2 linked regions of the Solitalea canadensis DSM 3403 genome follow. The protein of the gene in region 1 interacts with the protein of each later gene in a pairwise test. Links are inferred from orthologs where the notes say so. Each region holds a gene or a part of one and is shown in the gene's direction. Other genes may lie near its edges. The genes, in order: SOLCA_RS12120 and recJ.

The links.
Region 2: the proteins of SOLCA_RS12120 (region 1) and recJ interact in binary tests that used the Escherichia coli proteins (3 or more experiments, as listed by UniProt). The link is inferred for Solitalea canadensis DSM 3403 from one-to-one orthologs.

The regions. Positions count from the first base shown.
Region 1 is NC_017770.1:2,943,438-2,955,942, reverse strand. The notes cover bases 1-2,986. They hold SOLCA_RS12120 (type IA DNA topoisomerase), read left to right. Parts: upstream 1-430; coding sequence 431-2,542; downstream 2,543-2,986. Other genes in these bases: SOLCA_RS22400 (hypothetical protein), read left to right, coding at 2,947-2,986; scpB (SMC-Scp complex subunit ScpB), read right to left, coding at 1-79. Also shown: more of SOLCA_RS22400, read left to right, coding at 2,987-4,257; SOLCA_RS12110 (hypothetical protein), read left to right, coding at 4,444-8,046; SOLCA_RS12105 (DUF6443 domain-containing protein), read left to right, coding at 8,068-11,616; SOLCA_RS12100 (hypothetical protein), read left to right, coding at 11,609-11,980.
Region 2 is NC_017770.1:5,102,345-5,119,998, reverse strand. Bases 8,420-11,359 are described here. They hold recJ (single-stranded-DNA-specific exonuclease RecJ), read left to right. Parts: upstream 8,420-9,009; coding sequence 9,010-10,710; downstream 10,711-11,359. Other genes in these bases: lptB (LPS export ABC transporter ATP-binding protein), read left to right, coding at 10,722-11,359; pheS (phenylalanine--tRNA ligase subunit alpha), read right to left, coding at 8,420-8,754. In the rest of the region: DNA helicase RecQ, read left to right, coding at 1-1,065; pepT (peptidase T), read right to left, coding at 1,198-2,442; tnpA (IS200/IS605 family transposase), read right to left, coding at 2,744-3,208; SOLCA_RS21615 (phosphoribosyltransferase family protein), read right to left, coding at 3,214-3,720; SOLCA_RS21610 (hypothetical protein), read right to left, coding at 3,799-4,173; 23S rRNA (uracil(1939)-C(5))-methyltransferase RlmD, read right to left, coding at 4,368-5,774; SOLCA_RS21600 (carcinine hydrolase/isopenicillin-N N-acyltransferase family protein), read left to right, coding at 5,889-6,701; SOLCA_RS21595 (TetR/AcrR family transcriptional regulator), read right to left, coding at 7,119-7,703; more of pheS, read right to left, coding at 7,717-8,419; more of lptB, read left to right, coding at 11,360-11,477; SOLCA_RS21575 (GH3 auxin-responsive promoter family protein), read left to right, coding at 11,504-13,027; SOLCA_RS21570 (SDR family oxidoreductase), read right to left, coding at 13,156-13,950; SOLCA_RS21565 (aspartate/glutamate racemase family protein), read right to left, coding at 14,092-14,784; rocD (ornithine--oxo-acid transaminase), read right to left, coding at 14,865-16,109; SOLCA_RS21555 (TerC family protein), read right to left, coding at 16,262-17,317; SOLCA_RS21550 (polyprenyl synthetase family protein), read right to left, coding at 17,397-17,654. UniProt on the Escherichia coli protein: Single-stranded-DNA-specific exonuclease.

The DNA.
Region 1 (12,505 bases):
AGGCTACAATTTCCGCAGAAGTGATACTTTGTTCAGAGGCAAATATCAGTGCTTCAATATGTTGTTGAATGTGCTCCATCTTTCGCAAAAATAGAATATCTCTTTATGCAGCAAAAAAAAATCTGAAATTATTATAATTGGCTTATTTATAGTTAATTGTGTGTTGTTCTGGGATAGGAGTATTGTTTTTTAAGAATAAAAGTTTAAGTGAATTTTAGCTAAATGCATTGATGTGCAATTTACAGAGGATTGAGCGGTTACTAGTGAGCAATTACCGAAAACCGCATGGACGTTAAATTCAGGTTTAGTCGTAAACATATAAATCTGGTAATTAGTTGTTTATTGCCGAGTATTGTTGTTTATTTAATTAAACATTAAAAAAATATCGATTTTTGTTGCCCTTAATTAAAAAAACGCGTTATCCAGTAAGATGAAAGTTTGCATTGCCGAAAAACCAAGTGTAGCTAAAGATATTGCAGAAGTTATTGGTGCTAAGCAGCGCAAAGATGGCTACTATGAAGGCAATGGATACCAGGTAACCTGGACTTTTGGACACTTCTGTACCTTAAAAGAACCTCACGATTATACTGAGCGTTGGAAAGCCTGGCGATTGGAAGATCTGCCCATGATTCCTAAAAATTTCGGGATAAAGCTGATTGATAATGGTGGTGTTCAAAAGCAATTTAAGGTAATTGAGCATCTTATTTCGCAATGTGAAGAAGTGATTAACTGCGGTGATGCTGGACAAGAAGGAGAACTTATTCAGCGCTGGGTACTTTTGAAAGCAAAATGCGTAGCTCCGGTTAAACGATTATGGATTTCATCATTAACCGAAGAAGCGATTAGAGAAGGGTTTCAAAAGCTTAAGAACGCTGAACAATTCAATAATTTATATGCCGCAGGGAGTGCAAGGGCAATTGGCGATTGGCTGTTGGGCATGAATGCTACTCGTTTGTTCACTAAGAAGTTTGGCCAAGGAAAAGTAGTTTTATCGATCGGAAGGGTTCAAACTCCGACCCTGGCGATGATCGTTCAACGACAAAAAGAGATCAATGCTTTTGTTTCTGAAGAATATTGGGAGCTAAAAACCATTTATCGAGAGACAGAATTTACGGCAACAATCGATCGACTTAAGAATATTGAAAAAGCAGAAAAAGGGCTTGAATATTTAAAGCAATATCCTTTTGAAGTAACATCGTTTGAGAAAAAGGAAGGAAAAGAAGGGAATCCCCGGCTATATGATTTAACGTCGTTACAGGTGGATGCGAATAAAAAATATGGATATTCGGCCGATGAAACGCTAAAATACATTCAGAACCTTTACGAAAAGAAATTTGTGACCTACCCAAGGGTTGACACCACTTATCTTTCGGAAGATTTGCATCCAAAAATAGCCGGAATAATGGAGCAACTGACCTATTACAGTCAGTTTACGGCACCAATTCTGGCGAAACCTATTCCCAAGTTAAAGGCTGTTTTTGATGATAAAAAAGTAACAGATCACCATGCGATTATTCCAACAGGTGTTTTGCCTGTCGGACTAAGTACGGATGAAAAGCGCATTTATGATCTAATAACACGTCGTTTTATTGCAGCGTTTTATCCTGAATGTAAGGTTTCTAACACAACAGTTTTAGGTAAGGTTGGACAGATAGAATTTAAAGCAAGCGGAAAACAAATATTGGAACCAGGGTGGAAAGAACTCTACGCTAACGATAAAACAGAGAAAAAAGAAGGGGAGGAAGAAGAGAAAATAATGCCTGTTTTTGAAGCAGGAGAGAGTGGTCCGCATGAACCACGCATTCATCAAGGGAAAACATCACCTCCAAAACCATATACAGAAGCAACCTTGTTGCGCGCTATGGAAACTGCGGGTAAGCAAGTCGATGATGAAGAAATGCGTGAATTGATGAAGGATAACGGTATCGGCCGACCGTCGACTCGCGCTAACATCATAGAAACGTTGTTTAAACGGAAATACATCGAGAAGAAAAAGAAAAACATCTTCGCCACACAAACAGGCATCGACTTAATCGACACCATTCAAAATGAATTATTAAAGAGTGCCGAATTAACCGGTGATTGGGAGCGTAAACTTCGCCTGATCGAAAAAGGGGAGTACGTGCTTGATACTTTCAAGCAGGAGCTTATTCAAATGGTGGTGGAGCTTACACGCGAAGTAATTCATAATACCGGCCGAATTATTACAATTGAACAAGAAGCCCCTAAGGAAAAAGAAAAACCTAAAAAAGAGCCAAAGCCAAAAGCCCCTAAAGAGACTCTTTCCATAGCAGAAATGAGCTGTCCGAAATGCAAGGAGCACCCACTTAAAAAAGGGAATTCAGCCTATGGATGTAGCAATTTCCAGGTTTGTGGTTTTAAATTACCTTTTGAAGCATTCGGCAAAAAACTAACCGACAAACACCTAACTGACTTAATCACCAAAGGCAAAACTGGTAAAATCAAAGGCTTACTAGTTAGTGAAGCAGAGGTTGACGGAAAGATTGCGTTTGATACAGGGTTTCAGTTGGTTGTTGAGTAAAGTTGGCTTGAACTTTTTGAAATCTACCTTAAGTGATTAAAATCATAGAATTTCTATGCATTAAATCTAACATTACCGATGGAAAAATGTATAACTAATAGTATGTATTTTTCAATAAATGAGCATCTATAAGTAACTAAATAAAAGCCTATTAATCTTATGTTTAGATTGTTTTCTTAAGTGCAGCAATTATTTGCTGATGCATCACCTTATTCGACCAACTTTCAACCACTCCAGTGATTTATGGATTCTGTTGCACCTATTCCAAGAGTAAAAACTATCAAACATGAGAGAAAACTAAGTAATTCTTTAAAAAATGAAAGAATGAAGTTGATGCTAATCGAGAGAATAGCTGACTGAATATGGAATGTTATTAACCAATTAAAAAATCAAAAGTTAAAATAATGAGAAAACAATTACTTCTACTAGTTGCCATGGTTGGGTTTAATGGAGCATTTGCTCAAACTCTTCAAACTGTTACGGACAATGGAAATACAACTACAAACGCTATCAACACAGGATCTCTTACAGTTTCTGGAAATTTAAAATTTGGGAACGGAACGGAAGCTGTGTCCGTAAGAAGTGGCTGGTTGACATATAATCACTTGGCATTAACCTATAAACCCAAAGGATCCTCTTTTGATAATCAGAACTCAGGTGCTCGTTCAGTTGCTTTATTCAACTCAGGCTTAGGCCGAGGAGATGGTACTTCGCTTTCCGGTCGAGTTTTCGAATATGATGGATTGCATATGAATTTACTTCCTGAAGGTTATGGCAATGTTGGTATCGGTACAACAACACCTGCAACTAAATTGGAAGTCAAATCTGGTGTTGACATGATTTTAACCAGTTCAACATTTGTTACTCCCTATAACTTAGGGATGACGAGTGATATTGGTCAGGGCTATACTCCTCACTATATTTTATTGAGTCCTATGATTGTAAGTGGAGTCGCTAATCCGCAAGCTGGTTTAAGCGGGACTTTGTCGTTATACCGAGGGACAACTTCCGCCGGAAATATTAATGCCGAGTATAGAGTTATAATTCAGGCGGCATATTCAAATAATTATGTTTCGGTTGTTCCGCTTACAGATAATACAGTAAGCGTAAATGTTTATAAAGTTACTTATAATAATCAAGCATACTTAGCCATTAAAACTGCTGAAATCACCGGATCAGGAGGAAGAGTTACTTTTAGAGGGGATTGGTGGAATGCAATAGACGGAACAAAACCACAGTTAGTTTACGAGACTCAATTGTCAGATGTAAGTATTTATAAATCCTATCAATCTGTGCACGGAACATCAATGGTTGCTACGAAAGATGGAAATATTGGAATTGGAACCAATGATCCCAAAGGTTACAAATTAGCAGTTGTAGGAAAAATTCGTGCGACAGAAATCAAAGTAGAGGCTACTCCTTGGCCAGACTACGTTTTCATGCCAAACTACAATCTGCCTTCTCTGCAAGAAACCGAACAGCACATCAAAGAAAAAGGACACCTCCCTGGTATTCCTTCAGCAGAAGAGGTTAAAAATAATGGAGTTGATTTAGGGGAGATGAATGCAAAATTGCTTCAGAAAATTGAGGAGTTGACGTTGCATTTGATAGAACAGAATAAACAGTTGCAAACTAAGACAGATGAAATAATAGAATTAAGAGAGCACTACAAGAAAATAGAATCACAATTAACTGAATTGAAAAAACTTAAATAGAGTTTTTAATTCAACTTAATCTCTTATCCCAGAATACTACAGAAGTATTTAAAGAAAAGTTAACTCATTCAAATGCTTGTTGCATTTAATGAATTGCAACAATATTTATAATAAATGATTATGGGCCTTATGAAAAGGAAAACAATTAAATTTTTATCATTGATATTATGCCTGTGCCATTTCACCGTGCATAGTCAAACAATACCAACTAGAGTTGATATACCTTCACCACAGGTTGCGGCAATTAATCGCTTTATAGAAACTTCGGTTGGACACTTTACTGGCGTTCCACAAATAAGTATTCCTTTATATGAGATTAAGATAAAGGATGTTATGGTTCCAATAACTTTGAGTTATCATGCAGGAGGGATAAGAGTTGATCAGGAAGCCTCTTGGGTGGGTCTAGGCTGGAATCTTTCTTACGGAGGACAAGTAACCAGAAATGTAAGAGGAGCACCAGATGAGCATTATTTTATTCCTGCTGTTACCCGAAATACTGGATTTACTACCATTAAAGATTTTAATGCATTACCACATTATTCGCAAGATCCAGGTTTACAGGAAAGGACCCAAAATATGCTTGAGGCAAAACTTGCAATCAACGGACAAAGAGATTTTATGCCGGATGAGTTTTACTATTCCGTAGTAGGGCAGTCAGGAAAATTCATGTTTAATCAGGAACTAAAAAAATTTGTGACTTTTCCCAAAGAGGATATAAATATTTCGTTATCAGACACAAATCTTTTTTCGTTTTTACTGGATAATGGTGTTGCTGTTGATTTGGGAGCCGATGGAGCCAGTTTTCAATCAGATCCAACAGGCGTTATGCGAGCTACTCGAAATAGCTGGTTAGTAAAAAAAATACAAAATACCAGTAATGAGGAGATTAATTATTCTTATACTAACAGTTCGTACAAAATACCTAAAATTTCAGGACAAAATTATATCCAGTCAACAGGCGCTTATACTGAAAATTTAACCAATCCTGGAAGTACCTATGTGTCAGAAAATAATACCTATGATGAAGCATTAGTGAGCACTATCAGCTTTCCGGAAGGAATAATCAAATTTATCACCATGGAAAGAGAAGATATGCAAGGTAAGGCATTAAAAGAGGTTCAGGTGTTAAATAATGCGCAACAACTGATTAGAAAAATCATATTTGATTACAGTTATTTTCTTGGAAAAGATTATGATGTAAATCTTGGACGATCAGCACCGGTAATTTGGAACTATGCTGATAATTATAGATTTAAACGTTTGCGTTTAGACTCCGTGCGTATTGTGGGACAAACAAGTACCTCACCAATCAAATATAAGTTTGATTACAATACGTTTGATATGATGCCCTCTAAATATTCATTTTCACAAGATCATTGGGGGTATTTTAATGGAATTATGAACCATTCAATGATTCCATCTATAGTTGTAAAGGATGGTGTCGATCCTTCATTGTATGATGGAGGAGATCGGTCGGTAAAACCCGAAAAAAGTAATGTTTTCTCCTTGAAAAGTATTGTTTGGCCGGAAGGAGGAAAAACTGAATATACCTATGAGAACAATAACTTCAGAGTTAAAAACATCCCTCAAGGTTCCAGAGAACTGATAAATATGTTAGTTGATGATAATTTGGCGCTGAAGAAAGCAGAAATTCAGATCAGCGGTTATCCTCGTAGTAGTTTTGCTCCTGATCCCGATTATATTGATCCTGTAACCAAGGCACGTTGTTATAAAAAACGTTTTACCGTTAGTAATAATAGTTATGTTGATCCTGGTTATGGATGGGAATGTTCTTCTGATTTTGGCGTGAAAGGAGACATCGATAAAAAATATGATATTCCATATGGCCAATGTAATGTAGAATTTTTACTAGAGCAAATAAAACCTGAAGGAAGAGTTACTGTAAAAGGCTTTAATAATGCACAAAATGCCCCTATTAGAGTAAAGGAAAATAAAACATATTTAGAGTTGCTTCCAGGAGAATATGAGATGACAGTAAAAATAACTTATCAAGGTATACCTGTCGATCACGAGTATAATTTACAATCGCACTTTACTTATTTTAAAATAAGCTGGCGTGAAATAGGTGAGGATGATATTGTTAATGCCGGAGGATTGCGGATCAAAAAAATTGACTATTTTGATAATAACGGGGCCAAAATTAAAGCAAAGTCTTACGATTATACGAATCCGGTTGATGGTAAAAGTTCGGGGACAATAGCTGCTCTACCGCTGTATATTCAAAATAAGTGGAAGGGTGGTTATATCAGCAGACCACACACACATTATAGATATTACTTTTCCAATTCCGTGTTACCACTGTTAACCACAGAAGGTTCATATGTAGGTTATGAATATGTAACTGAGTATGATGAGAATGTACTCAACACAACTGATCGTCATAAAATCACTTATCAGTTTAGGTACAACATGCCTTATTTTACAAGTTTTTATAAATACATGCTACTTTCATTGCAAGAACCGGATGAGTGGCTACAAGGTCAACTATTGAAGAAAACTTATTATAAGGGCTCAAAAATAATCAAGCAGGAAGATTATTCTTACTACTATCGGTCACCTCATGCGTTAACGGATATAAATAAAGAAGATTGGGTTGATGAAATTAATACGGATATAATCAGTTTCGGGGCACTTACCTGGGGTTATGCAAACCCTATACTGTTGGCATTATATATGAAAGATTTGCGCGAGCAGGGTTATAGTGATAGGAGTGTTATGTGGTTTGATGACACACTCCCCCCTGACTTTTATTCTCAAAGTTATCCTGAACTAGGCACTCGGGCTTCTTTTCTATATGGTGTTGATTATGTTGATGGAAATACAGTTCCTAATATCAGACGTTTTACCGGCTTTAATAAACCATTGTCCAAAACAACAACTTTATACGATGATAATGGCGGTGAATCAGTGACGACCGAAAAGTACTACTATGAAAAAACACCTGTAAACTATCAGTTGTCCAAATCTGAAGCAATAAATAGTAAAAAGGAAACGATTTCTCAGCAATATAAATATCCGCAAGATTATGCAGGCATTTTGGTGTATGATAAGATGACGCAGCAGCATCGAATTGCTTCTGTAATTGAGCAAACCAACTTTAATAGCACCAAGGAGTTAACAAAAGTCAGGAACAATTATGGTTTTTGGAATAACAATACACTCATTGCTCCTTTAAGCATAGAAAAGTTTAACAACGGTAGCTTAACCCCCAGTCAGGTGTATAATTTCAATGGGTATGATACTAAAAGTAATTTACTTGGAGTTACTCCACAAAAGGGACCTTCTACCACCTATAAATGGGGTTATAACCAGCAATACCCAGTTGCTGAATGCAAAAATGCAGCAGAGAACGAGTTTTATTTTGAGAGTTTTGAAGAAGACGCTGCGGCATCAATAGTTAAATTTCATACAGGGCTAAAATGTAATTATGGTCGTAGCTTCACGGTGTCATTTACCAAACCTAATTCCCGTACTTACACCATTGGATGGTTTGAATTAGAGGGAAATCTTTGGAAGTATAAAGAAGAAACGTACACGGGTACTAAGACTTTCTTAGCAAGTGCTTATGTAGATGACATTCGGATATTCCCATCTGATGCTCAAATAACCACCTATACCTATGAGCCGTTAGTAGGTATGACCAGTTCAACCGATGCCAAGGGACAGACTACCTATTACGTGTACGATGGTTTTCAGCGACTGAAATGGATCAAGGATCAGGAAGGCAACATCCTGAAAACAACGGATTATCATTACCAAAACCAATAACATTTACCAAGTAGAATACGAATGATACGATTTTTAAACAAAAGGACGCTACTATTAGTAGCTATCCTGAACATAACCTGTATCAGCACATTTGCCCAGCAGGCGAACGTGAGTTTATCCACTTACTCTGGTCAGTCGGAGATTATGGCGACCCAAAGTGTTACTTTGCTACCGGGAGTGAACATTCCGGCAAGCAGCAATGTAAGGATTTACATCAGTGGAGCAGCTGCTTACTGTGTGCCACTGGCGGCAGCACCGAGCGCCAATCAGAATTACATTCTTACCAACACGATTAAAGTACCGGGCATTATAGATGAAACGGGTCTGGCCAACCGCAGTACCTGTGAGATCAGCCAGACGATCCAGTACTTTGATGGACTAGGCCGTCCGCTGCAAACAGTACAAACTAAGGGCAGCCCTTTGCTTAACGACATTGTCCAGCCGTTTGAATACGATGCCTTTGGCCGGGAAGCGAAGAAGTATTTACCCTACGTGGATGCAACAGGCAACGGCAGTTATAAAAACATTGTGCCGGGCACAACTGTGAGTAGCTTTTATGCTACAACGAATCCCAGCACTTTAGCTGCCAATATTGCCCGTACTGGTTATCCTTTTGCAGAAACCCAGTTTGAAGCCTCGCCATTAAATCGGGTAGAGCAACAGGGAGCTGCAGGCGAAGCCTGGCAGTTATTAAATGCATCCATTACCGAATCGGGCCATACGATAAAAACAGAATATGGCACCAATGTCGCCAATGAAGTAAAACTGTGGACGGTTAAAGCGGACGGCTCCGGAGCTACGGCTACTTTCTATGAAGCCAATCAGTTGTATAAAACCATTATTAAAGATGAAAATTGGGTAAATGCAACTGGAACCAAAGGCACAACAGAAGAATTCACGGATAAGGAAGGTAGAGTGGTACTTAAGCGTACCTACGATGATGCAGGTATCGCGTTATCGACTCAGTACGTGTACGATGATTTCGGCAATTTGCGTTATGTAATTCCTCCGGCTGTTACGGCTATTTCCATTACTGAAAACGATGCCACCTTCAATGAGCTGATCTATGCCTATCATTACGATGATCGTCAGCGGGTGGTGGAAAAAAAGATCCCTGCTAAGGGTTGGGAGTTCATTGTGTACAATAAGCTGGATCAGGTAGTGTTAACTCAGGATGCCAATCAACGTAATAAAAAACAATGGATATTCTCCAAATATGATGTCATGGGTAGATTGATTATCACAGGTTTAGTGAATAATGACAATCAAACTAGAACTGTAGTACAAACAGCTGTAGATGATCAAATAAATTTTTTATGGGAAGACCGCGACGGTAACACATTGGGATATACCACTCGCTCATATCCTAAAACAGACGGTGCGACCATCGATGTTTTAACTGTTAACTATTATGATAATTACTTATTTCCTGGTAATCCCTTCGGTGTGCCAACTGGAAATCAAAGTCCAATGACCAGAAGCCTTTTAACCGGGACCAAAGTAAAAGTATTGGATGGTGGCAATACTTATTTATGGACGGTAAACTATTACGATAATGAAGGTAGAGTAATTCAAAGTAAGAGCACAAACTACCTTTTAGGTCAGGATGTGGTGGATAACACCTACGATTTCCCCGGACAGCTTAAAATATCTAAACGTACCCATACCGTTTCAGGTAAAGCACCGCTGGAGATCACTACCCGTTATGAATATGATCACATGGGACGCAGAATCAATACTTATGAACTGATAGGTGCTGACCCCACCAAAGAAGTACTACTGGCTTCGTATAAATACAATGAACTGGGTCAGCAGATTAAAAAACAACTGCACTCGGAAAACAATGGCGGCTCGTACCTGCAAGCGGTGGATTATGCCTATAACATCCGCGGCTGGCTGACAAAAATTAATGATGCCAATTTAACAGATATTACTGACCAGTTTGGTATGGAGTTGAAATATGAAGGCAACGGTGCTGCATCTCAGTATAATGGTAATATTTCTGAAATGACTTGGAAGAACCGTAATCCTAATGCAACTACCCAAAAAGCTTATCAATTCGGTTATGACAAACTAAACCGGTTGTTGTCAGCTACTTCCACCATTGGCAGTAACTTTAATGAGGTGTTAACCTACGATGTAATGGGGAATATTAAAACCTTAAAACGTAACGGAGGATCTGCTTCCTTAATCGATGATCTGACCTATACGTATAAAAACGGCAATCTATCGAACCGCTTGGAAAGCGTAGATGATCAGTCTGCTAACAGTCTCGGACAACGAAAAGGGCTAACGAGTTACGATTACAGCGACCCGAATGGGAACCTACTCGGAAGTACCAATACTAGCGATCAGACAAGGAACCTCAACATTAGCTATAATTACCTGAATTTGCCACAACAAATTAAGGTTAATAGTCAGGCTATTGATTACATCTATGATGCAATCGGAAGAAAGTTACGTAAGGTTAGTAGTGGCGTTACGGTTGACTATGTGGGAGGTATTCATTATAAGGCCGGAGCTTTGGAGTTTATTCAAACGGAAGAAGGCATTGCAAGAAACCTTACATCCAGCTATCAGTATCAGTATAACCTGACGGATCATCTGGGTAATGTCAGAGCCACCATTATCAAAGGATCTCAGGGCGTGGAGACCATTCAGGAGAGCAGTTACTATGCTTTTGGTATGACTCAGTCCGAATGGGTATCCAGTGCAAAAAATAAGTACCTTTACAATGGTAAGGAACTGCAGGAAGATTTTGATTTGAATCAGTATGATTACGGGGCACGGTTCTATGATCCAGTGCTGGGCCGGTGGCATATAATAGATCCGTTGGCTGAATTAATGAGGAGATATTCTCCATATAATTATGGGTTTGATAGTCCCGTTAGGTTTCTTGATCCTGATGGTATGGCTCCTAGCCCTTTTTTTGATAGAAAAAATGATTCGGATGAAGAATCTCTTCTTTTTGGATCATCTCCATTTCTAAGGTCTCTTATGGATAAAAGAGATAATAATGACGAATTTAGAAAACTCAAGAATTATATCTATCCTCCCACCAATGTGATAGCAACTGATGGGGGAAATGGAAAAAGGAAAAAACGACATGCTGATAAAGAAAGTAAAGCACAAATAGAAGCTGTAGCCTCAACAGGGACGGCACTTGGTTGGGCTGCAGATGGATCAACTTTAATATTAGCGACATACAAAGGTTCTGAGTTATATTTCACTAATGCAAAGGGTGTGATAACAGCAATACCTCTGAGCAAAGTTACTGCAGTTATTGAAAATGTTGGAAAAGGAGTTTTAGTTACTGGATTTATGGTTGATGGAGCCATGTACATCTCTGGAAATCAATCAGGAGAGAAAACTGCTGCTAATGTAACTGCCGGTATTGGGATTTACTTAATGAGATTAGGACCCAAAGCAAATTTTTTAATGGCATCTCTTTGGTCTTTAATTACAACAGAATTACCTGACATGCCTCATCAAGAAACGCCGATTAAACATTTAGCTGATAATACGAATATTATTTTACCAAATATAAAGAACTATAAAGTACATGATTAAAGAGGCCTATTATTGGATGTATAAAGGTTTACAAAAGATAAGAAAAGATGAAAATCCTGCTGTTGACGCTTTTCTTGGGATAGTGTTTTTTCAAAACCTTAACCTCATTGTTTTGGGGCGTATTTTATTTTGTATTTTTCATTTCAGAATTGCAAAAGATCTTGTTTTAATGTGGACTATATTGGGTGCAATTATTATTATTTCGCTAAATTATTTTATAACTTATCATCGAAGAAAAGATATATTTCAGATTGTTGAACAATATTCAAAAGATAGACGGAGAAAAGGTAAGTTTTTTTTTATTTTATATATCATTGCATCTTTAGTTGCATTTTATTCTGTTACACTAGGATTAATAAAATAAACCATTATTTTAAGCGGTAGAGCAAATTAAACTTTGCATTGTGAAATAAAGAACGAGTAATTTATGTTGTTGAAAGATTACTGCCTTAAAAAGCAAGAAAAACTGATTAATTTTATAAGACCTGAAAGAAAACTCTAACCGACAGAACGGACGGAAGTTCATTTTGTGTAGCCCTGAATTTCGGGGCTACTGCCTTTTGTACTTTTTTTTCATTGTATTTGGTGATTTTTATGGAAATAGCCCTGAATTGTGTTAGTAAAAGATTATGATTGAGTTAAAAAGAGATTTGAAAAAGTACTTCCTTATGATAGACAGGAATATATTGATTTTTTTGATGAAGATTTTGAGTCAACAATAAAATGGTATGGGATATCATTCAAGCATCAAAGGGCGAAGAGTGTTGAAATATTTGAAGGTCTGCTTAAAAATGTAGTTTCAAAATTAGATAATGGTTCTTTGTGGATTGTAAATCATGAGGACAAAGACCTAGAGTGGCTTCCAAATAACGAGGATAATTTAATCAGT
Region 2 (17,654 bases), 2.2 Mb from region 1 along the record:
GAACTTAACCTGGAGAAGCTTAAACGGATTCAACAATTTGCGGAAGCCGATATTTGTCGAAGAAAGATTCTGATTAATTATTTTGGAGAAAACTTTGAAGATAGTTGCGGAAATTGTGATGTATGCAAAAATCCCCGAAAGCATTTCGATGGCACATTGTTAGTGCAAAAAGCATTATCTGCCTTATTGAGGATGAATGAATCTGTTGGAATAACAATGCTTATCGATGTTTTAAGGGGTTCGCACAAAGCCGAAGTCCTTGAAAAGGGCTTTGATAAAATTAAGACCTATGGAGCAGGAAGCGATTTAAGTTTTAATCACTGGCAGCAATTTATCATGCAAATGCTCAATCTGGGCATCATTGAGATGGCTTACGATGAAGGCTTTAGCTTAAAATCAACTGAACTTGGTAAGGAAATATTATTCGGAAAGAAAACAGCTGACCTTGTTTATCCAGTAGTCAGAGAGGTTAAGAAAACACAGACAATTCCATTAGATGATATAACACCAGTTGTTGAAACCACAGACGATAAATTATTTGAAGCATTACGCCGACTGCGGCGAGAATTTGCGGAAAAAGAAAAAGTTCCTGCTTATTCAATCTTTACCGATGCTTCATTGCGGCAAATGGTTGCTGAAAAGCCACAGACTGAAAATGCCTTGTTATCTATTTCGGGTATCGGTCAACGAAAAATGGAGAAATATGGCACTCAGTTCATTGAATTAATTACCAATCATATTAACCGAAATGGGAGTGGCTCCAGAACAAAAGGAGATACATTTAAGGAAACGCTTTACCTGTTAAATAAGAATTTCACGCCTGAAGAAGTAGCTGCGAACCGGAAACTTTCACTTCAAACAGTGTTTTCGCACATTTCGGCCTTATATATTAAAGGAGATAACATCGACCTATTACAATTCGTAAGTTTAGACGAGATTGAACGAGTTCGCTTAGCGCATAAAGCAACCGGAAGTGATAAGCTAAAAGATATTTTTGATTTTTTAAGAGGAGAAGTGGAATACCACAAAATCAGGTTAGCACTGGGATGGATAGAAAGGAAATAAGATAATTTGGGAAATTTGAGAATTCGCCTTTGCTATATGGAACAATTGAAAAATTGGAATTACTGATGAATTTTTGAGGATTTAGGAATGAACTATTTTCAAATTCCTAAATCCTCAAATTCCCAAATTAGGCTAAATTTTTTCCTCCCACACGCTTGCAATATTAACAATCGTCTCTACCGCCTTTTGCATGTCCTGTACAGATGCCCATTCATGTTTTGAGTGAAATGCATGTTCACCTGCAAATACATTCGGACAAGGCAAGCCCATAAATGATAAGCGAGAACCATCTGTTCCTCCTCTAATACTTTGTAATTTTGGCTCCATACCACTACGCTTAATACCTTCTAATGCATATTCTATTACTTGAGGATGCTGATCCAACACTTCCTTAAAGTTTCTGTATTGTTCACTGATCTTGATCTCGAATTTTGAGAACGGGTAATTAGCTATCACTTTTTCAGCAATTTGTTTAACTACATCCTCGTGTTTAGCAAGATTTGCAGTAATATGATCGCGAATGATAAAGGAAACACTTGCTTCTTCCACATTTCCCTGGATACCTACAGGATGAACAAAACCTTCTTTTCCTTCAGTAGTTTCAGGTGACAAATGATCTTTTGGCAGAGCTGCAACAATTTCTGAAGCAATTTTGATAGCACTTTCCATTTTACCTTTTGCAAAACCGGGGTGAGCACTCACTCCATAAATGGTAATCTTTAAACCATCTGCCGAGAAAGTTTCATTTTCCAATGAGCCTAAGGTTTCGCCATCAATCGTGTAACCAAAATCTGCTGCAAGTTTTTTCATATCGACATTATTTACACCGCGACCAACTTCTTCATCGGGAGTAAATAAAATACGAATCTGACCATGTTTTACTTCCGGATGCGCCATCCAATAATTGGCAGCATCCATAATTTCCGCAACACCAGCTTTATTGTCGGCGCCTAATAATGTGGTTCCGCTAGCTGTAATAATATCATTTCCAATCTGATCTTTTAGATCCGGATGATCAACCATTTTAATAACCTGGGTATTATCATCAGGCAAAACAAGATCTTGTCCTTGGTAATTCTTATGAATAATTGGCTTTACATTTTTCCCACTACAATCCGGAGAAGTATCCACATGCGAACAGAAACAAATAACGGGAACTTTCTTTTCGGTATTAGCCGGAATCGTTGCATATACATAGCCGAAATCATCAAGATGAGCATCAGCAACGCCCATGGCTTGCAACTCCTGAACTAATATTTTGCTTAAATCTTTCTGCTTTTCAGTGGTCGGTGAAGCAGTTGAACTGCCATCACTTTGGGTATCAACCTGTACATAACGCATAAAACGTTCAACTACAGTAAAATTATAATTATTCATAAGGGTAAAAAGGATTATCTAATTTTTGATTCTACCTACTGTTCCGCCCCTCCGGGGCTCAAACTATTATTTAATTAATCCATAAGCCTCCTAAGTATGAGCTCCATTCGGAGCAAATCTAAGAAAAGTTGACTTTGGCAGCTAAGAGGCTAATAAATAGCTACTAAGGCATGGCCTTTCAGAGTAGACTTCTATTGTCTAATTTATTGAACTCCATTGGAGCAAGCTTCAGAGAAGCCAAACCTTAATAGTGCAATAGCTTTACCTTGATTTAGCTCCGGAGGAGTGACACTTGACGTATTCAGGATTCTACCCAATCGAAAAGGTATTCTTCATTATAGGAAACATCAAACCTTCGTAATAACTCTAAATATTCATCTTTAAACGATTGGTGTTTATGATGTTCTGGCTGCTTGATAATATAATTGACTACCTTATCTACCTGCGATTTTGAATAAGAGAAAGCACCAAATCCTTCCTGCCAACTAAATTTGCCAACAACCCATTTATTTAATGATATGAAGGAAGATGACGCCGATTTTATATCTCGCACCAAGTCAGAAATAGTAGCAGAGGGGGATATGCTTATCAATATATGTACATGATCTGGCATGCAATAAATAGCATATAACTTCTGTTTCTTATTAGAAACAATCCCCGCTATATACTTTTCAACCTTTTCTCTGAAAGACTCATGAATTAGATTAGCACGGCCTTTTACGGTAAAAATTACATGAACAAATAATTGAGAGAACGTATTAGCCATTTTCCTTACACCAAATACACCGCATCCTCCTGTCCTTCAACACCCAACACAACATCAATATGTTCTTGGGCTACGGTAGAAAGCTCCAGACCTACAAAATCTGTATGGATTGGGAATAATTTATGGCTTCTATCTACCAATACAACCGTCCTTACTTTTTTGGTTGGAATATTCAGAAAAATACCCAAACCATAAACTAATGTCCGCCCGCTATTCAGCACATCGTCTACCACCACTATCACTTTATCAATACACTCTTCAATTGCAACATCAGTCTTGGCCTCTAACGAACTGCTATCCTTCTTCAATTCAATATTTACCAGTTTAACCTTTAACTCGCCTATCGATTCGATTTTCTTCTTTAATCGCTCGGCAAGTGTATTCCCACGGGGAATGATACCGGCCAAAACAATTTCTTTTTCTTCGAAATTGTCTTCCAAAATTTGATATGCAATACGATCTATCTTTTGCTGGATCTGTTTTTTATCCAGTATCTTAATTTTTGTACTCATGGGCAAAATCAAAGAGTTAAAAATAATGGTAAATATTTAATGGGCAAAAAAGAGCATTTAAAGTTTACACATTAATAATTACTTGTATGGATAAAAAACAAAATTGGCTCCTTCAGGTACTATGACAAACAAACACATATACGCTTCCGGATCTTTATAATTATTTACAAAATATTCCTCACGTTCTTTTGCAATTACGTTCTTTTCAATGAACTCTTCTAAAGTAGCGGCATTTATATTCCAGCTTGTTTTAAGTTCCTTACTGTTTAAAATCATCTGACCAAGGCTCACCTCATGTTGATGAGCAACGAAGATCGGGTAATCAGAAAGTTTTGCTTCCAAAATATCCGCAGCAACTTCTCTGATTGATTCATTGTATAACTTAAGGTCTTTTTCCAAGCTCACCAAAGGACTAGGACCTTTTTGCGGCTGATCAGAATTTTCTAACTCCATAACTATTTATTAGGATTACACAGATTCCATTGAATGATTACGCTGATTGTTTTCATCTCTGTGTGTTACACCTTATCTTTTTTAGTAAAACAACATTCTCCTTCTAATCAGAATTTTATATTTCCATAGTAAAAGGAAAAGTATCACTTGTAAAGACGGCAAGGGCATAAACCATTGCGGCTTTGCGTGACCTCTTATCTTTTTCTTAGTAAAACAACATTCTCCACGTGAATTGTTTGCGGGAACATATCAACCGGTTGAATTTTCACTACTTCATACTTTTCATTCAACAGTGCCAAGTCTCTTGCTTGCGTAGCCGGATTACAGCTAACATACACGATTTTCTCTGGTTCCATTTCGTTGATGCGCGCCACAACATCTGCATGCATTCCAGCTCTAGGCGGATCAGAGATAACAACATTGGGTTTTCCATGCTGAGCAATGAAATCTGCATTTAAAACATCTTTCATATCTCCTGCATAAAATAATGTATTATCAATTCCATTGATTTCAGAATTGATCTTAGCATCCTCTATCGCTTCCGGAACATACTCAACACCCACAACTTGCTTTACTTTCTTTGCAACAAAATTAGCAATTGTCCCTGCCCCGGTATAAAGATCGTATACCAATTCGTCGCCTTTAAAGTCGGCAAAATCGCGGGTTATCTTATATAGGTTATAAGCCTGCTCAGAGTTAGTTTGATAGAATGATTTGGGAGAAATTTTAAATTTAATCCCTTCCATTTCTTCAAAAATATGGTCACGGCCTTTATAGGTAACCACATTTTGGTCAAAAATGGTATCGTTCTTTTTTTGATTAACCACATAAGATAATGAAGTAATCTGCGGGAATCGATCTGCAACATAATCCATCATTGTATTAATAACAGATTTACTTGCATGCGCAAACACCACAATTATCATCAATTCGCCTGTACTTGCCGTACGGATGATCAGGTTACGTAGTTGTCCTTTATGCTCCTTCAAATCATAGAACGACAATTGATTTTCAAGTGCATAAGCACGAATCGCATTTCTAATTTCATTAGAAGGATCTTGCTGCAAATAACAATGCTGAATATCGATGATCTTATCAAAGCGCAAAGGAACATGAAATCCTAGTGCATCCTGTTCTAAGTTAGCTGCATTTTGCATGTCTTCTTCCGTAAGCCAACGCTTATTGGAAAAAGTATATTCCATTTTATTTCTGTAATAAGTCGTTTTCTCAGATCCGAAAATAGGGATCAATGATTCAGTACTTATGCCACCAATACGCTCCAAAGCATCAACAACTTGCTTCTGTTTAAATTTAAGTTGACCCTCATAGCTCAAATGCTGCCATTTGCATCCTCCACAAACACCGAAATGAGAACAAAAAGGCTCTGCACGATATTCTGAAGGTTTATGAAGTTTATCGATTTTCCCTTCAAACAATTGCCTTCTTCTGTAATTTACATTGATATCTACAAAGTCGCCAGGAACAGCCTTATCAACAAAGATTACCCGATCATCATGTTTACCTATTGCACGCCCATCATGAGCAATGTCCACAATTTCCACGCCCTCAGCTATGTAAGGTTCAAATTTCTTTTTTGCCATCAGGCTGCAAAAGTACGATTTTTCAGACGGTTGTTAAACAGCGTTATGATTACGCAATCAGTAATATCAATACATTTCAATAACTTTAATGATAATTTCAACAAGTCTGACAAAATGAGACAATTAGTATTAGTCCTAAGTCTTCAATTAATAACCTCATTAACCAGCACAGCCTGCTCTATCTTGTATTTTATTGACAAAACTACAGGCAAAATCTATGCAGTTAATAATGAAGATTATTGGTACAATGTGAAGCCTTACATCAAAATCATGCCTCCGAATAAATCGGAATTAGGGAGATTATGGTATGGATGGGATGATTTTGCTCAAGGCGGAATTAACCAATCCGGATTATTTTTTGATGGAGCGGTAACCCCCAATCAAAGTACACCCAAAGGTTGCAATAAACCTAAAGGCAATTTAGGTGATGAAATTTTGGCTAAGTGCAAAACCGTAGAGGATGCCCTGACATTCTTATCGGCCAAAGATATTTGTTTGTCAAACGGACATTTGCTATTTGGTGATAAATCTGGCAATGCGGCAGTTATCGAATGGGTAAAAGGAGAGAAAAAGGTAATAAGAATAGCCAACAACTATTTAATGGCCACCAATTTCTTACTATCAGATACTGCTGCAGGCAATTATCCTTGTAAGCGTTATGATGCTATGGAAGCAGAGATTAAGCGATTAACCGAGACCTCAACTCCATTAACACTAAAAGAAGTGGGAAATATTGCAGCGAAAGCAGTGCAACCCAAAACAGTTACAGAGAAGAGGAAAGAAGCAGGTACGTTATACTCCACTTTCATAAATATAAGTGATATGGAATTTGTGTTGGTTTATAAGCTGGATAATAAAAGAATTACTCGAATGAACCTTAGGGAAACATTCAAATTAAACAAAGCGCAAACAATTATTTTGGAGTAAACACCTCATCCCCTGCCCTTCTCCTGAAGGAGAAGGGAGCGCTCGGAATGTATAATTTAAAATTACAAATCGGTGTAATCCCCTAAAAAATCTGTGTAATCCCAAAAACAAAATCTGTGTATCCCGGATCAAAAAAGAAAACCCCGTCAACATCTCTGTTATACGGGGCTCAACCTAAACCAATTTATCTATGAAACTTTACAATTTGAAAAGTCTGATTATAAAACGTAAAAGACTGCTCTTTGGTTTGCAGTAGAACTCAAATTTTTGTTCAAGCTCCAATGAGAAATCTTTTAGTTCTCGTCTCATGTGTAGAATGTGTTAATTCATGCTACAAACATACAACATTTGTACCAAATACTAAAATGGTCTAATGTAAAATAAGTGTCACACGTACACTAAGCTATGCAATTTACTTTATACAAATGCTCCCCTGATCAAATAGGGAAGGATTTCATTACGAAACTGAATAAAATTCTTCTTTACATCAGCATCGGTTACCGAAGTAAACGCAAATGAAAACACAATACTCTTACTAGCTGAAACTAAAAAACGTGTACGACGAGCCTGTTCACTATCAGCATCAACATGTCTTACTTTCATAACAACACCCATAATCAGTAATTCGATCTCATTAGAAAGATTTTTCAAAAATGCCTGCGCATTTGCAGACTCCCTGATAAACTCCCAGCCTATAAACTCATTACATGCCGTATATGTTAACCGGCTGGCTTTTAAAATAAGATCAGAAATCTCCTTACTGCTTAATTTCTCCTGGTTAGGATCAACACTTGCAGCAAGCTCCTGAATATGCTTATCAAGATAATCCATGATGATTGCATTGAGAATTAACTCTTTGCTTTCAAAATACTTATAGATGGTGGCTTTGGCTAAATTCGCTTTTGCCGCAATTTCATTGACACTGGTTTTATGATAGCCATAGCGTCTGAAAAGATGTTGAGCAGCGTTTTTTATGCTTATTGATATTTTATCTACATCCATCTACAGTGGGCTGTTATATAATTTCTGATTGGAACTGTTTGAGGAAACGCACATCATTTTCAAAAAATAAGCGAAGGTCTTTCACTTGGTATTTCAGCATGGTAATACGCTCAATACCCATACCAAAGGCAAATCCAGTATATTTTTTTGAATCGATATTACAATTATCAAGGACATTCGGATCCACCATGCCACAACCTAATATTTCAACCCATCCGGTATATTTACACACATTACAACCCTCACCTCCACAGATCAAACAAGTCACGTCCATTTCGGCTGATGGCTCTGTGAAAGGAAAGAATGAAGGACGGAAACGAACTTCTGTTCCTTTGCCCAGCAATTCCTGAACAAAGTAATAAAGCGTCTGTTTTAAATCTGCAAACGAAACATTTTCATCAATATAAAGACCTTCCACCTGATGAAAAATACAATGCGCACGAGCTGAAATCGCTTCATTACGAAACACACGACCTGGCATAATTGCACGGAAAGGAGGTTTACCTGCTTCCATCATTCGTACTTGCACAGATGATGTATGTGTACGTAATGCAATATCTCCTTTATCAGACCCTGTATCTTTTTGAATAAAGAATGTGTCTTGCATATCGCGAGCCGGGTGGTCCTGAGGAAAATTCAATGCGGAGAAGTTATGCCAGTCATCTTCAATTTCTGGTCCCTCAGCAACGTTAAAGCCAATACGTGAAAATATTTCGACGATTTCTTTACGAACTAACGAAAGCGGATGACGAGAACCAATATTAATCGGTTCGCCTGGCAACGTAAGGTCTATACCGGAATGCTGTTGCTGATGATTTTCGAACTGCTCCTTAAATTCATTTACTTTTGCCTCTGCAGTTTGTTTAAAAACGTTGAGGACCTTACCTAAAACGCGCTTTTCTTCTGGTGTAACTTGTTTGAACTCTTCAAACATTTCACCCACAATACCTTTACGTCCTAAAAATTTTATACGGAATTGCTCCAACTCCTCGGCGTTTGCCGGAGTAAACGCATTGATCTCTGATATATAGCCTTCTATTTTCGATTGCATCCGGCAAAGATAAAATTTTTAAGCATCTCGTTACAAAGCTTAAACTTATAAAATAAAAGCCTCATACCCGGCGCTCGAAATCGCACAACATTAACTTACTTTGAAGAATAGAGAAAATTACTTTTCCACAAAACAGTATTCACCCTTTTGTATATCAAATATTTAAACAATATTGAAAGCTATTACTTGCATGCGCTCACTTAAAGAAAAAACACATTCCATAAAAACTATTATTTTTACCCCTTGAATTATACTATGGATAAAAGGTGGATTACACATTCGGATTATAAAAATGACGTGGTGGACTTGTTGTCGCAGGAACTGAATGTTTCACCCATTATCGCTAAACTACTCGAAAGACGTGGTATCGTTGATTTTGATAGTGCCAAAGATTTTTTTCGCCCTGATATAAGACATCTACATGATCCCTTCCTGATGCTTGACATGGAAAAAGCGATCGACCGGATTGAAGAAGCAATAAAAAATCAAGAAAAGATCCTTATTTACGGAGATTATGATGTAGATGGAACTACTTCAGTTTCGCTGGTTTACAGTTTCTTTAAAAAGTTTTACAATAATCTTAGTTACTATATCCCCGACAGGTATAAAGAGGGCTATGGTATTTCAACTAAAGGCATTGACTGGGCTGAGGAAAACAACCATTCGTTAATTATTGCGCTTGATTGCGGCATTAAATCTGTTGATAAGATTGATTACGCAAATGAAAAAGGAATTGATTTTATTATTTGTGATCACCATTTACCAGGCGATGAGGTTCCTTACGCTATAGCTGTTCTTGATCCCAAAAGACATGATTGTGAATATCCCTATAAGGAGCTTTCCGGTTGTGGAATCGGCTTTAAACTCATTCAGGCATTTGCAGAAAAAAACAATATGCCGTTTACTTACCTCGAACCCTTTCTCGATCTGGTTGCGGTCAGTATTGCCTCTGATATTGTTCCTATTACCGGAGAAAACAGAACGCTTGCTTTTTATGGGCTGAAAAGAATTAATGAAAACCCCTGTGAAGGATTAAAAGCATTAATAGACCTTTCCGCTCAAAAAGAAGCAATAACAATAACTGACATTGTTTTTCAGATTGGACCTCGAATTAATGCCGCCGGTCGTATTGATGATGCTAAACATGCGGTGCATTTATTAATTTCAGGTTCATCAGAATTGGCCACTGAAAAAGGACAGCTGGTTAATCTTAAAAACACCGAACGCAAGGAGTTTGATAACAGTATTACAGGTGAAGCATTGGCAATGCTGGAATCCGACCCAAGTCAGCAGACTCGTAAATCAACAGTTTTATTTTCTCCTACCTGGCATAAGGGAGTTATCGGTATCGTTGCTTCGCGACTGATTGAAAAATATTATCGTCCTACCATCATTCTTACTGAGTCAAACGGCAAAGCCACAGGTTCTGCCCGCTCTGTTAACGGATTTGATATTCATGAAGCGATAAGTGCTTGCAGTGATCTTTTGGAACAGTATGGTGGACATAAATATGCTGCGGGGCTTACCATTCCTCTTGAGAATATAACGGCATTTATCAATAAGTTCGAAGAAGTTGTTGCATCAACCATTGAAGAACGTTCGCTTTCTCAGGAAATTGAAATTGATGAATACGTAAAATTAAATACCATTGAACCTAAATTAGTACGGATTATTAAGCAATTTGCCCCTTTTGGACCGGGCAATATGAAGCCTACTTTTGCCTCAAAAAATGTATGGTGTAAAGGGGAGCCGCAAGTGGTGGGAAATAATCACTTGAAGTTTACCGTTCAACAATCAGAAGGTTATTTTTTTGATTGCATAGGTTTTAATTTAGGCCAGCATTATCAACGCATAAGAAAAGGTATTCCATTTGATATTTGTTACAGTATTGAGGAGAATACCTGGAATGGAAAAACCACCATTCAATTAAATGTTAAAGACATAAAATTTGAATAAACTAGAAACCAGTGGATATAAACGAATCAAAGCTTGAGCTACGCGCTGAAAATCTGGTAAAAACCTACAAAAAACGCACAGTGGTAAACCATGTATCGTTTAATGTAAAACAAGGAGAAATTGTAGGACTACTTGGCCCTAACGGTGCGGGCAAAACCACTTCTTTTTACATGATTACTGGTTTAATAAAACCTAATGATGGTCATGTTTTTCTTGATGATCAAGAGATAACTTACGATGCAATGTACAAACGTGCTCAAAAGGGTATCGGTTATCTGGCACAGGAAGCTTCTGTTTTTCGTAAGCTTACTGTTGAAGATAACATTATGGCAATACTTGAAATGACTGGTTTAAACAAGGAGCAACGTCATGAAAAACTGGAGGCTTTATTGACTGAATTCAGTTTAAACAAAGTGCGAAAGAATCGCGGAGATTTACTCTCAGGAGGAGAACGCCGTCGTACAGAAATTGCCCGTTGTCTCGCAGTTGACCCTAAGTTTATTCTTTTAGATGAGCCATTTGCTGGCGTTGACCCTATTGCGGTGGAAGAAATTCAAACAATTGTAGCAAAACTTAAGACCAAGAACATCGGAATTCTTATTACCGACCACAACGTTCAGGAAACGTTATCGATTACCGACAGAGCTTATTTATTGTTTGAAGGATCGATATTAAAGTCGGGAACAGCCGAGGATCTTGCTGCAGACGAACAGGTTCGTCGTGTATATCTTGGCAGGAATTTCGTATTACGCCCTAAAGTTTTGTAATTTAAAGGGATTTAAACATCAAAAGCATGTCGATAATCAACAATATTGTTTCCTGGATCATGAAAAAGCGAATTCATCAAATTGAGCTTTTCATGAAATACCCGCTTGAAGTTCAGCAAGAGTGGCTTTCCGACTTAGTGAATACCGCTCGCAATACTGAATGGGGGTTGAAACATGATTTTAGATCTATCGACAGCCCATCCGACTTTAAACAACGCTTCCCTATTCAAAATTACGACTCATTGAAACCCTATATTGAGCGGATGATGAAGGGGGAAAAGAATATATTATGGTCAAGCAATATTACCTGGTTCGCGAAATCATCAGGTACAACCAGTGATAAAAGTAAATTCATTCCGGTAAGTGAAGAATCATTGGAAGAGTGCCACTTTAAAGGTGGCAAAGATATGTTGGCCATTTACTGCAATAATCGTCCTGAAACACAAATGTTTACCGGAAAAGGTTTGGTTATGGGCGGAAGTCACCAGGTTAACCAGCTAAATGATGAGTCTTGCTACGGAGATCTTTCTGCTGTTTTAATTCAGAATTTACCAATCTGGGCCGAATTCTACCGTACTCCGGATTTATCCATTGCATTAATGGATGAATGGGAAGCCAAGATTGAAAAAATGGCTCATGCCACCATGAATGAGAATGTTACCAGTATAACTGGTGTTCCAACCTGGACGGTAATTCTTGCCAAACGCATTCTTGAACTTACCGGCAAAAGTAACCTACTTGAGGTATGGCCTAATCTTGAGTTATATGTGCATGGCGCTGTAAACTTTACACCTTACCGTGAACAGTTTAGAAAATTAATCCCGTCTGACGACATGTATTACCTTGAGACCTATAATGCTTCAGAAGGTTTCTTTGGAATACAGGATCAGAGCAATAGCACTGAAATGCTATTAATGCTCGACTATGGAATTTATTATGAGTTTTTGCCAATGGAAAACTACGGTGATCCTTATGCAAAAACATTAGATTTAAGTGAGGTAGAGCTCAATAAAAACTATGCTATCATCATCTCTACCAATGGTGGTTTATGGCGATACATGATTGGTGACACGATTAAATTCACAAGTTTGAATCCTTTTAGGATTCAAATTACCGGACGTACCCGCCATTTTATAAATGCCTTTGGTGAAGAATTAATTATTGAGAATGCAGAGCAAGCTTTAACAGCTGCCACCAAGGCCACTAATTCCATTATCAAGGATTACACTGCCGGTCCTGTTTATTTTACAGATGGAGAGAACGGTGGACACGAGTGGATCATCGAGTTTGAACGACGACCAGAAAACATAGAACATTTCCTTGATTTATTGGATGAAAATCTGAAAAAACAAAACTCAGACTATGAGGCCAAACGTTATAAAGACATGGCGCTTCGTCGTCCTCTATTACATGTGGCACCAGAAGGAACTTTTTATAACTGGATGAAGAACAAAGGCAAACTAGGCGGACAACATAAGGTTCCGCGGCTGGCAAATGATCGTAAATATCTTGAGGAGTTGCTGGGCTTAATGCTTGAACAGGCTGTATAAATTGAACCGCTAAGACACGAAGTCGCTAAGTTTAATTTATTCTGCTGTCAGACCATAAACTTGTCATCCTGAGGAACGAAGGATCTGTAAGTACATTGCACATCAGACAATAACTGCTTGCCAAAAAATTACACAGTTTTAGCCTTTCTGATTATCCAACTCAATAAGCCTGGGAAGAAACGTTTTAACACAACACCCATTCTTTCCCTTCCTTTTGCCACCACAATCTCCTCCCTGTTTTGCTTAAGCGCTTTTAATATCTTATTGGCTATATATTCAGGAGAATAACCTTTTCCGGTTGCTTCATCCATTGTTGCCTGAGGTTTTCCGGTGCCAGTTAATGCATTTATACTAATATTAGTTTTAATGTATCCGGGGCAAACAATCAGAACTTTTAACCCATCTTTATAGTGTTCGGCACGTAGTGTATCAAAGAAACCATGAAGCCCATGCTTAGAGGCTGCGTAAGCAGATCGTAATGGTCCGCCCAATTTGCCCATAATACTGGAAATAACTACAATTTCAGCTTTGCCGTGTGTTATCATTGTTGGCAAAAGACCTTTTGTAACGGCAATTGTTCCCAACAGGTTTACATCAATCATTTGCTTCTCTACCTCAAAGTATGTATTAATAGCCAATGAACGCTGACTAATTCCCGCATTATTTACCAACACATCAATGGGGCCAAATTCATTAATGAGCAACTCCATCTTTGTAAACACTTTATCATGATCACTGATATCCAAGAAAGTAGTAACCACATGTTCTGCACCAATGCAATTGCATTTCACACGCTCCAATTCTTCAATATTTCTAGCGGCCAGAATTAAAAATGCACCTTCTTTAGCAAATGCATAGGCGATTGCTTCGCCAATCCCAGAGGAAGCTCCCGTTATAAGTACTTTCTTGTTATGATATTTCATCTATCTAAATCTCAAAAATCTTTTTACCCTTTCCCATAATATTACTCGTTGCACTCCTGCCGCAACAACTATTTGAGCAAAGAGGTATCAAATTTCATTTACAACCCTCTTCATTTTTTAACTATTGCTCAAGATAAAAACTTAATAAGAAAGTATAAACTCTACAGCAGCAGCCGAATGAATTAAAGTAGTATCAAATACTTTTACAGAAACATCGTTCTGTTTAATGATCAATGGTATTTCAGTACAACCTAAAATGATGCCCTCTGCACCTTGTTTTATCAAATTATTAATAATGGAAATATAACGCTGTTTGGTTTCTTCCTTTATAATACCTTTCCCCAATTCATAATAGATCGTTTCCTGAATAAAGTCTCTGTCAGCTGCTGCTGGTATTACAGATTTAATACCTTGATCAGAAAGCTTATTTCTGAAGAAATCCCTCTCCATCGTAAACTTCGTCCCAAGCAATCCTATTTTCTTTATTTCATCCTTTTTTATTTCTCTTGCAGTAACTTCAGCAATATGAATAATTGGTATATCAATTTGCAGTTGTAGCTTATCAGCTATCAAGTGCATTGTATTAGCGCAGAGAATAATTGCTTCAGCTCCGCTCAACTTCAAACATTCAGCTGCTTTTAGAATCATGTTTAACGTTGCATCCCAATCATCGTTATCATTATTCTTTTTTATATCTGCATAGTTAAATGAGTAGATGATACATTCAGCAAAATTTAAACCGCCTAACTTAGCATTTACACCTTCATTGATTAATTTGTAATAATCTGAGGTCGACACCCAACTGATGCCACCTATTAATCCGAGTTTTTTCATTTGGCTCAGCTATAGAGTTCTTATTTACAAAAAACGGCAACTCAAAATTGAATTGCCGCACTAATCATTTCTTAGGAATTTTATTTTTTAAAGGCCAATACGGTCTTTCTTATAATCGCGATACATTCGTGTAATTGTTCTTCATTCATCACTAAAGGCGGTGCAAAACGAATAATGTTTCCATGGGTTGGCTTAGCCAATAAACCGTTTTCCTTTAACTGCATACAAATATCCCATGCGGTACTACTATCTTCTGTATCGTTTACAACAATGGCATTTAACAAGCCTTTTCCTCTTACCAATACCAATAAATCAGATTCATCAACCAGCTTTTGAATTTCAGCACGGAAAATCTTTCCTAAACACTCCGCATTTTCTGCTAATTGCTCATCACTTACAACTTCTAATGCAGCCATCGCCACTTTATTAGCCAATGGATTACCTCCAAAGGTGGAACCATGAGTTCCTGGCGTAATCACATTCATAATATCGTCATTACATAAAACTGCCGAAACAGGTAGTACTCCCCCTGAAATGGCTTTACCAAGAATCAGCATATCCGGTTTAACATTTTCATGATCACAAGCCAGCAATTTACCTGTGCGAGCAATCCCGGTTTGTACCTCATCTGCAATGAATAATACATTTTTTTTCTTACACAATTCCTTGGCTTTTGCCAGATAGCCTTCATCCGGAACAAAAACTCCTGCTTCACCCTGAATTGGCTCTACTAAGAAACCTGCAACGTTAGGTTTCTCCAAAGCTTTTGCTAATTCCTCTAAATCATTATAAGGAATACGGATAAATCCAGAAGGGAAAGGACCAAAGTTTTTGCTTGCACCACTATCGCTCGAAAAGGAAACAATTGTGGTTGTGCGACCATGGAAGTTCTGTTCACAAACTATGATTTGGGCAGAATCTGTAGGCAAACCCTTTTTCTCGTATGCCCACTTGCGACAAATCTTAATTGCAGTTTCAACGGCTTCTGCCCCCGTGTTCATTGGTAAAACTTTATCGAAACCAAAATAACCGGTTACAAATTTTTCATATTCACCTAATGTACTATTATAGAAAGCTCGTGATGTAAGTGTTAACTTTTGTGCCTGCTCTACAAGTGTGTTTATAATTTTAGGGTGACAATGACCTTGATTTACGGCAGAATAAGCTGAAAGAAAATCGAAGTAACGTTTACCTTCAACATCCCAAACATATACACCTTCACCCTTATCAAGCACAACGGGTAATGGGTGATAATTATGCGCTCCATACTTATTCTCTAACTCCATTAATGCTGTGGATGACAATCCGGTTACTGTTACTGACATAAAATTTTGTGTTGTTTATATCCAAATATAGCGGATTTTAAACTGATCCTGTATACAATGGATGGCCCTACAGCTATCAGAAAGGGCAAAAAACAAGAAAAGCCCGATGAAAATCGGGCTTTAAATTATTTAAACTATCATTTTAATAGTTATTATTTTTTTTCAACATCATGTCTTTTTGGAAACATTAGCGACGCTACAACACTTACCGTTAGTATCAAAAGGATAATGATCAGTGAGTGAGAAGTTTGGAAACCTATTTTTTCAAGGTAACTGTGCGCAAGCATTTTCACCCCGATAAAGACTAATAATACTGATAAGCCAACCTTAAGATAGTGGAACTTATGAATAATGTTTACCAACAAGAAGAACATAGAACGTAAACCTAAAATCGCGAAGATATTTGAGAAGAATACGATATACGGATCTTTAGTTACAGCGAAAATTGCAGGAATTGAATCGACTGCGAAGATCAGGTCGGTAAACTCAATAACTAATAAAACAATGAATAGTGGCGTAACCAAAGTTTTTGCATCTCTTTTTACAAAGAACTTATTGCCTTCATAATGTGGCCATACAGAGAAAACGTGCTGAGCCCAACGTACTACTTTGTGATTTTGAGGGTCAATTTCTTCATCGTGGTCGCGATTGATGAACATCATTACCCCTGTATAAACAAGGAATCCGCCGAATACGTAAAGAATCCATCCGAATTTAGTGATCAATGTGGCACCGATAAAGATGAACAGGAAACGCATAATAACGGCTCCTAATATACCCCAGAACAATACTCTGTGATAATAAATCTTCTCAACACCGAAAGCCGTAAACACCAATACAATTACGAAGATATTATCAACTGATAGCGCATATTCAACAACATAACCGGTGATAAATTCTAAAGAAAGATTATGACGATAAATTTCTAAGCTCGCCTCAAAATTATCAGGTATCAGTTTTATATTATGCTTATGAGCTAATACGACTTCCTGTAAACGAGCCATATCAGTAATTCCATGAAGTAAATCACCTTTAAAATAAATTACCGCATAGAATCCAAGCGCCAGCGAAACCCAAATAATGCTCATTATTAGTGCTTCCTTTAAGCTTACAACATGGTCTTTTTTGTTAAACACCCCTAAATCGAGGCTTAACATCGCAGCAATGAACACAAGAAAACTTCCGAAATAAATAACTTCGTTCGACATTTTATTATTATTAAAAGTATGAATAAGCAAACTGACTGTCTGATGAATGGGTAATTATCAATTACCCGTTTTCACCATCCTATTTTTTTCTTTCCGTTGTAAAACGAACCAATTGCTCTAATGATCGGCGTTGTTCGGTATCAGGGAATGTCCTTAAAATTTCAAAAGCCTCTTCCTGATATTTGAACATGGTTTGTTCTGCAAGTTCCAAACCACCGGTTTTATTTACAAACTCAATGATTTCCTGAACCTTTACAGCATCTTCATTATGATTTTTCACCAGATTGATGATATATCTCTTCTGTGTACGGTCACAAGTTTTTAATGCATAAATCAA